2 regions of the Pseudovibrio sp. W74 genome follow, and region 1 is predicted to be linked to the other one. Evidence: riboswitches for the same ligand, from Rfam matches in the RefSeq annotation. Region 1 holds a riboswitch; the other holds the start of a gene.
What was found. Region 1 has a riboswitch for S-adenosylmethionine ahead of PsW74_RS24015 (hypothetical protein). Riboswitches for the same ligand answer to the same signal wherever they lie in the genome.
Positions count from the first base shown of each region.

Region 2: linked by a shared signal. The riboswitch ahead of PsW74_RS11285 (O-succinylhomoserine sulfhydrylase) and the one ahead of PsW74_RS24015 (hypothetical protein) in region 1 are both predicted to bind S-adenosylmethionine.

Region 1 covers NZ_LMCJ01000057.1:228,642-232,265, reverse strand. Annotated here, with positions in the region: gene PsW74_RS24035 (Crp/Fnr family transcriptional regulator) at 1-6, shown strand, start outside; gene PsW74_RS24030 (group III truncated hemoglobin) at 87-500, shown strand; gene PsW74_RS24025 (acyl-CoA thioesterase) at 560-988, shown strand; gene PsW74_RS24020 (group III truncated hemoglobin) at 1,021-1,470, shown strand; gene PsW74_RS24015 (hypothetical protein) at 1,500-1,880, opposite strand; SAM-I-IV-variant riboswitch at 1,928-2,058, opposite strand; gene PsW74_RS24010 (PQQ-dependent sugar dehydrogenase) at 2,346-3,587, shown strand.
Region 2 covers NZ_LMCJ01000017.1:1,329-4,952, reverse strand. Annotated here, with positions in the region: gene PsW74_RS11285 (O-succinylhomoserine sulfhydrylase) at 83-1,267, opposite strand; SAM riboswitch at 1,335-1,412, opposite strand; gene PsW74_RS11280 (2'-deoxycytidine 5'-triphosphate deaminase) at 1,535-2,641, shown strand; gene PsW74_RS11275 (YigZ family protein) at 2,646-3,194, shown strand; gene PsW74_RS11270 (hypothetical protein) at 3,353-3,624, shown strand, end outside.

The DNA of each region.
Region 1 (3,624 bases):
CTTTAAACTCGGTATTTGAGTAAAAGTGACCCGAAGTAACAAGAAGGGCATGGGCCTTGTCCCTACAAGGCTCTTGAAACACCGAGATGACCTATCAGCATTTTGACATTCGCCCGCAGGACGAGTGCACACCAATTCATCCTGACCTGACGCATTCTCAAGTGCGTGCTTTGGTTGCCAGTCATTCAGAAAAACTCCGTCACAATGGCGAGCTGGCATCGGTCTACCAAAATAGCATGAAGTGCGACTGGGAGGATTACGAAGCTCAGGCCGTGCGGTTCTGGTGCTCCGCTCTCATGAAAGACAGAAGCTATTCTGGCCGTCCACTTGGCAAGTATCGTGGTGCTGCAAAGCAGGTATGCAGTGATGATATTGCCAGCTGGTTGAAATTATTCGAGAATGCAGTAGATGAATGCGTTGCTGAAACCGCTCGGGCCAACACCAAGAAATGTGCGACCCAGGTTGTTGATTGCTTCCATATGGCGATGGTCCCTGCTTGAGTAGTTGAGCTTCGCCATGCATAGCATTTCCTCTGGTGGATCTACGGAGCTTTAGAACTATGAATGATACAAGAGACGCTGTCGAAGAAGAGCAGCCAATTGGTGAACTGACCACGCGCACAATGGCGATGCCGGCAGACACCAATGCTTCTGGCGATATCTTCGGCGGTTGGGTTGTCTCTCAAATGGATATTGCCGCCGGTATTGCAGCAAGCCAGTGCGCCATGGAGCGCGTTGTGACTGTTGCGATCGACAGCATGACCTTTATCCGCCCTGTTAAAGTGGGCGATGTAATGTGTGTCTACTCCAACGTGCTCCGTGTTGGCAGAACCTCTGTAACGCTTGCCATTGAGGCCTGGGCTTTGCGCCACCGCTTTGGCTATCGCGAGAAGGTTACGAATGCTCAGTTCACCTTTGTTGCTGTTGACGATGACGGCAAACCTATTGTGATCTCTGAAGAGCAACGTGCTAAATACAACAAGGCTTAAGCGGATCGCGGACCAGGAACAGGAAACAAGCAGTGTCATCAAAAATTCCCGTTATGTCAGCGCGTGAACGGACACCGCTTGATCCTTCCATCACACCTGCCCAGATCAATCATCTGGTTGAAAGTTTTTACGGCAAGGTCCGCCAGCATGAAACGCTTGGGCCGATCTTCCTGAGAGAGATGGGCGAGGACTGGGGTCCGCATCTACACAAGATGAAGCACTTTTGGGCGTCTGTTCTGCTAAAAACTGGATCGTATAAAGGCAAGCCGGTTCCCGCTCACGCGAGGATTCAAGGGGTCACCACTGAGAATTTCCATGAGTGGATGGACCTGTTTGAAAACGAAGTCTATGCGATTTTCTCACCAGAAGCCGCACCGCTTCTTCTGGCAACTGCACAGCGCATCGCGCAGAGCCTGTGGCTTGCAATGTTCGCAGACCCGTTTGCCACGCCTCCTGCAAAGTTCGGCAGTCGCGCAGCTTAAAAATCAGCTCTTATTTTAGTGCAGCTTACCTAGCTCGGGAATTTCTTTTTCGAGCGCAGCGCGTTTTGCCTGAAGTACTCACGCAAGGCTTCCAGTTCTTCAGGACGACGACGTGCAGTATCCGCAAACAGGCGCTCGTCAACAACCGTGTGACAGCCTTCTGCCCAAAGCCGAAGCAACACAGCAAACCGGTCGGAGCGCTCGTCATTGGTCAGCGGCGTATTCGGCTGTCGGGTTGAATTGGAAAGCAACCGACTGCGCAGCCCTTTTTCTAAAATCAGGCAATCCAGCAAATAGGCAGCAGTAAATTCGTCGGCAAGGTGTGCGACGGCTTCCCTCAAAGATTGAGGCACATATTCAGATACATACGATTGCCATGCAGACTGTGGCTGACCAGCAATATCAAACATTAAATCCTCCATCGGTTTCCCGAGGAGGACTGGCGCAAAATCCATTGAAACTACCGCTTGGTTGTTACGAATGATGAAGACAGCGTCCTCACTTCGAAACCACATCCCTTTTGGCGGAGACCACCTTGCCCGGTTAGGCAGGTTGGCGAGGGCGCCAGCCCTTCTCTTGATGATGCGTAGGATTTGGCACGAAAATGAGGCAATTGCAAGTGGGCACCTTTCCTTTGTTCTTTGTCCACACTTTCAAACTTACGTTGTGTCGTATTCTAGCACCACAAAACGCAACTTCCGCTAAGTGAATATCTTCAATTTTTGTGGTTCTATAAACCGAATTCCCGTCATATCTGAGTATTCTCCTCAGACTTTGAATGAGCGCATAGTGATGGCTCAAAAAGGCAGAGCATTTCAAATATTCCGATAAATTTTCTCAGTCAAATTTCTAAGCCCTTCAGGAAGGAAAAAACGATGTGCACCACAAAGCCCGTTCTCTTTGGAGTCCTGACAGGCTGCGCTTACACCTTGCTGCTAACCACATCTCTGGCAGCAACGACCACCAAAATGGTCGATGGTGTCAAAACAGAGTTTGTGGAGCAGGTCTCTGAAGAGCAGAAAACTCTGGCTCGCAACGCTGAAGTTGTGGTCATGCCCAAAGGCTTCCACATCGAACCTTATGCAGCCGTGCCAGATGCCCGCCATATGGCCGTCGCGCCTGATGGCAAAACTGTCTTTGTAGGGACGACCACGGACAGAGTCTGGGTCGTTACTCCGGATGAAGAGGGCAAGAAAGCTGCAGAAGTTCGTCAATTCGCTCCAGATCAATCCTTCATCATCCCCAATGGTGTGTGCTTCACAAAAGATGGCTCATTGGTCCTTGCAGAGCAAAACCGTGTTCTGAGTTTTCCGAACGCATTGGAAAACAAAGAGCAGGGTAAGCCAGCGGTGAAGGTGCTGGTCGGCAAGGGTATGCTTATCCCTCCCTCTGAAGAAAGCTATAATCACTCCTCCCGTGTGTGTGATCAGGGTCCGGATGACCGCATCTACATCTCTCTTGGCCAGCCTTATAACGTCCCGCCAAAGATGAAGCTGAAACTCTATGACAGCCTCGGCATCGGCGGCATTATCTCCATCACCGCAGATGGTATGGACCGTCAGGTCTACGCGACCGGGATCAGAAACTCCGTGGGCCTGGAGTTCCATCCAAACTCCGGCAATCTCTGGTTTACCGACAATCAGGTGGACGGCATGGGAGATGACATCCCGCCTGAAGAGCTGAACAAAGGCACCGAGCCGGGCAAGAACTACGGTTTCCCATGGTATGGCGGTGGAACGGTTCGTACCCCGCACTACATTGATGAGCCTGTCCCAAGTGGTGTGGTGAACCCGGAAGTCGAGCTGGACGCCCATGCCGCAAGTTTGGGCATGACGTTCTATCAGGGCGATATGTTCCCTGAAGAATACAAGGGCAGCGTCTTCATCGCGCAGCACGGCTCATGGGACCGCTCAGTGCCAATTGGCGCACGTGTGGTGTTTGTGCCCATCAACGAGAAAGAAGAAGCTGGAGCCCCAAGTATTGTCGCAACTGGCTGGATTGATGCCAGCGGCGATTATCTGGGCCGTCCGGTAGACGTGGTCGAGCTTGGCGACGGGTCCTTGTTGATCTCTGATGATTCTGCCGGAGGGATCTATCGCATGTACTACGAAGACTAGGGATCTCCTCTGACCTGCGACAACACACCTAAAAGCA
Region 2 (3,624 bases), on a different contig from region 1:
CAACAAGTCCGCAGCATTGCGCTTTAATGCATAAAGGGCACCCGGTTGGATGCCCTCACGCCAGTCATAATGTGCAACACGCTTAAAGCGCGGCCAATGCCTTAGCAACATCTTCCAGCAGGTCATCTGCATCTTCCAGACCAACAGAAAGACGAAGCGTCTTGTCTGTAATGCCCAGCTCCAGACGCGCATCTTCTGCAACACTCTGGTGCGTAGTCGTCGCCGGATGGGTAATCAGGCTCTTCGCATCACCAAGGTTGTTGGAAAGGCTGACAATCTCCAACGCATTGGAGAACTTGAAGGCCGCTTCCTTACCACCCGCCAAATCAAACGCCAGCATGGTAGACCCACCCTGCATCTGCTTGGCCACGATATCCGCCTGTGGGTGATCAGCGCGGCCCGGGTAAATCAGGCGAGACACTGCAGAATGATCCGCAAGGAACTCTGCCAGCTTGCCTGCATTCGCAGTCTGACGCTCAACACGCAGAGACAATGTCTCCAGACCTTTCAGCAGAACCCAGGCGTTGAACGGGCTCATCGCAGGTCCGGTATGCTTGAACGGGTCATGGAACTCTTCCACAATCCACTTTTCATCGGAAAGCACGATACCGCCCAGACATCGGCCCTGCCCGTCAATATGCTTGGTCGCGGAGTAGATCACCACATCAGCGCCCAAGGCCAGCGGGCTCTGCCAGATAGCAGTCGCAAACACGTTGTCTACAATAAGCCGTCCACCAGCTTCGTGAATAATATCCGCAACAGCTGGAATATCGATCACTTCAAGCGTCGGGTTGGTTGGGCTTTCAAGGAATGCCGCTGTGGTGTTCGGACGAACAGCTGCTTTCCATTGCTCAATGTCAGTGCCATCAATCAGCGTGGACTCCACACCATAACGTGGCAGCAGCTTTTCGATGATGTATCGGCAGGAACCGAACAGTGCCTTTGGTGCAATCACGTGATCGCCAGCTTTAACGCAGGCCATAATCGCAGAGTTAACAGCCGCCATACCAGAAGCCGTGCCGCGTGCGGCCTCAGCGCCTTCCAGTTCGCACATTCGTCGCTCGAACATTCCTACGGTCGGGTTTGCGTACCGGGAATAAATATAGCCCGGATTCTCGCCCAAAAAGCGTGCTTCTGCCGCTTCTGAGCTGTCGTAAACATACCCTTGTGTAAGGAAGATAGCTTCGGATGTTTCACCAAAGCTGGAGCGCGTTGTGCCTCCATGAACAAGCCGAGTTGCTGGCTTCCAGTTCTTTGCGTCTGTCATCGCTCATTCCTGCCCGAAGAGATATCGCTCTATCCCTTCATTAAAAAACCCCGGCGCGGGCCGAGGTCTATACAAGAACCCGACCCTTTAGCTACTTGTTTTACGTGGTTGCAAGCCGGTCGACCAAATCACCACGGAATAGGCAGCGTTTTTACCTCGAAAATACACTAGGGTCAATCAATCAACATAGCATGCAGACTTGGCGAGAGATCAAACTTACGTTAATCAGTGTCAGAACGATTTAAGCACGAGTGGGCGGAACCAACAATGACAGGCATTCTTCCGGCAAAAGCGATTGAAGCTATGTTTGCCAGCGGTGCAATTAAAGCAGACAGAGTGCCCGACGAGGACCAGATTCAACCTGCCAGCCTTGACCTGCGCCTTGGCGTAAAAGCATGGCGTGTCCGTGCCTCCTTTCTGCCCGGCCCTGACGCTAAAGTGGAAGACAAGCTGGAAAAGCTCATCCTGCACGAGATCGACCTCTCCAAGGGCGCCGTGCTGGAAACCAACTGTGTTTACATCGTCCGCCTTCAGGAAGCGCTGAACCTCCCGGCTGAGCAATCCGCCACAGCCAACCCGAAAAGCTCCACGGGCCGCATCGATGTGTTCACCCGCGTCATCACAGACCAAGGCCGCGCATTTGACCGTGTTGAAGCTGGCTACAAAGGCCCGCTCTACGCTGAGATCTCTCCAAAGACCTTCCCTGTGCTGGTCCGCGAAGGCTCTCGCCTGTCCCAAATCCGCTTCCGCGATGGTGAAACCCTCATCAATGATGAAGACCTGACCAAAGTGCACAACCAGCACACACTGGTGTCTGGCGGCAAGGACGAAGACGCCATCAACAACGGCGTACAGGTGTCCATCGACCTGAAAGGCTCTGGCAAAGACAGCCTCATCGGCTACCGCGCCAAGCGCCATACAGGTGTGATCGACGTCGATCGCAAAGACGCACAGGACCCGGAAGACTTCTGGGAGCCGCTGTACAATCGCGGAGATGCAACGCTCATCCTCGACCCGAACGAGTTCTACATTCTGGTCTCGCAGGAAGCCGTCCACGTCCCGCCACAATACGCCGCTGAGATGGTGCCATTCGATCCACTCGTCGGCGAATTCCGCGTCCACTACGCAGGCTTCTTCGACCCCGGCTTCGGTCACTCCACCGTTGGTGGCACAGGCTCCAGAGCCGTTCTAGAAGTCCGCTCTCACGACGTTCCCTTCATCGTAGAACACGGCCAGACGGTTGGCCGCCTTGTCTACGAGCACATGGAGGAAGTGCCAGAAACCCTTTACGGCGAAGGCATTGGCTCCAACTATCAGGGTCAGGCTCTGAAGCTCTCCAAGCACTTCAAAAGCAAAGAACCGGTAGGAGCATAAGCTGATGCCCCTCTTCACCGTTGAGCAGGAATACAACGCGATACTGGAAGAAAAGAAGTCACGCTTTCTTGCCTTTCTGGTACCCCATGTAGACTTTGCTCAGCGGCTGGCGGACCTTCGCGACGAGCACAAAAAAGCCAACCACCACGTCACCGCTTTCCGCAGAATGCTCCCCGAGGGACGCATCGATGAAGGCGGCAAAGACGATGGCGAACCCGCTGGCACCTCCGGCATGCCCACACTCAAAACGCTCATTGGTGCAGACCTTGTGGATGTGGGCGTCATCATCGTCCGTTACTTCGGCGGCACAAAACTGGGCACCGGCGGTCTGGCACGGGCCTACTCCGGCGCCGCAAATCTCGCCATTCGGGAAGCTGAGCTTGTGCCATGGCTGCGCATCAAAACCCGCAGTGTCTCTGCCAGCTTCTCCAGCAGTGCCGAACTGGAACGCCAGGTCATTCTGCTACAGCTGGAAATCATCGAACGCACCTTCACAGAGGACGGCGTAACCCTGCTCGTCAGCGGTCCTGAAGATCAGATCGATAAGCTCTAACCTTCTGTACCAGCTTACCTTTCCCATTCTCTCAGCAATCTCGCTGCACTCAACTAATTAAAATCCTAATAAAAACTTAAACTTTGGCACGCGCCTTGCGATGTGAATCCCAGGAAACGGCATCAGTCTCATTTTGAGACAGTCGGGGGAGTTAAGTCATGCGTGTCACCCGCACTGGAAAAGCGATTAACACTGGAACAGACGCTGATCGTCGCTATCGCGATATCGGCTCTCGCCGTCACGCCAAAATCACAGAGCAAAATGCTGAGACTGTCTCAAGACGGAACACCTACGGGAAACCAGGCAAGGAATTGCAAGTTTCTGAGGATGTCGCCACCACGCAAACCCAGCACGAAAAAGACGCCCAGTTCTATGAACTGCCAAAGCGCATCAACGTCTTCCGCTGCAACTCCGCTTTCCTCGCCCACCT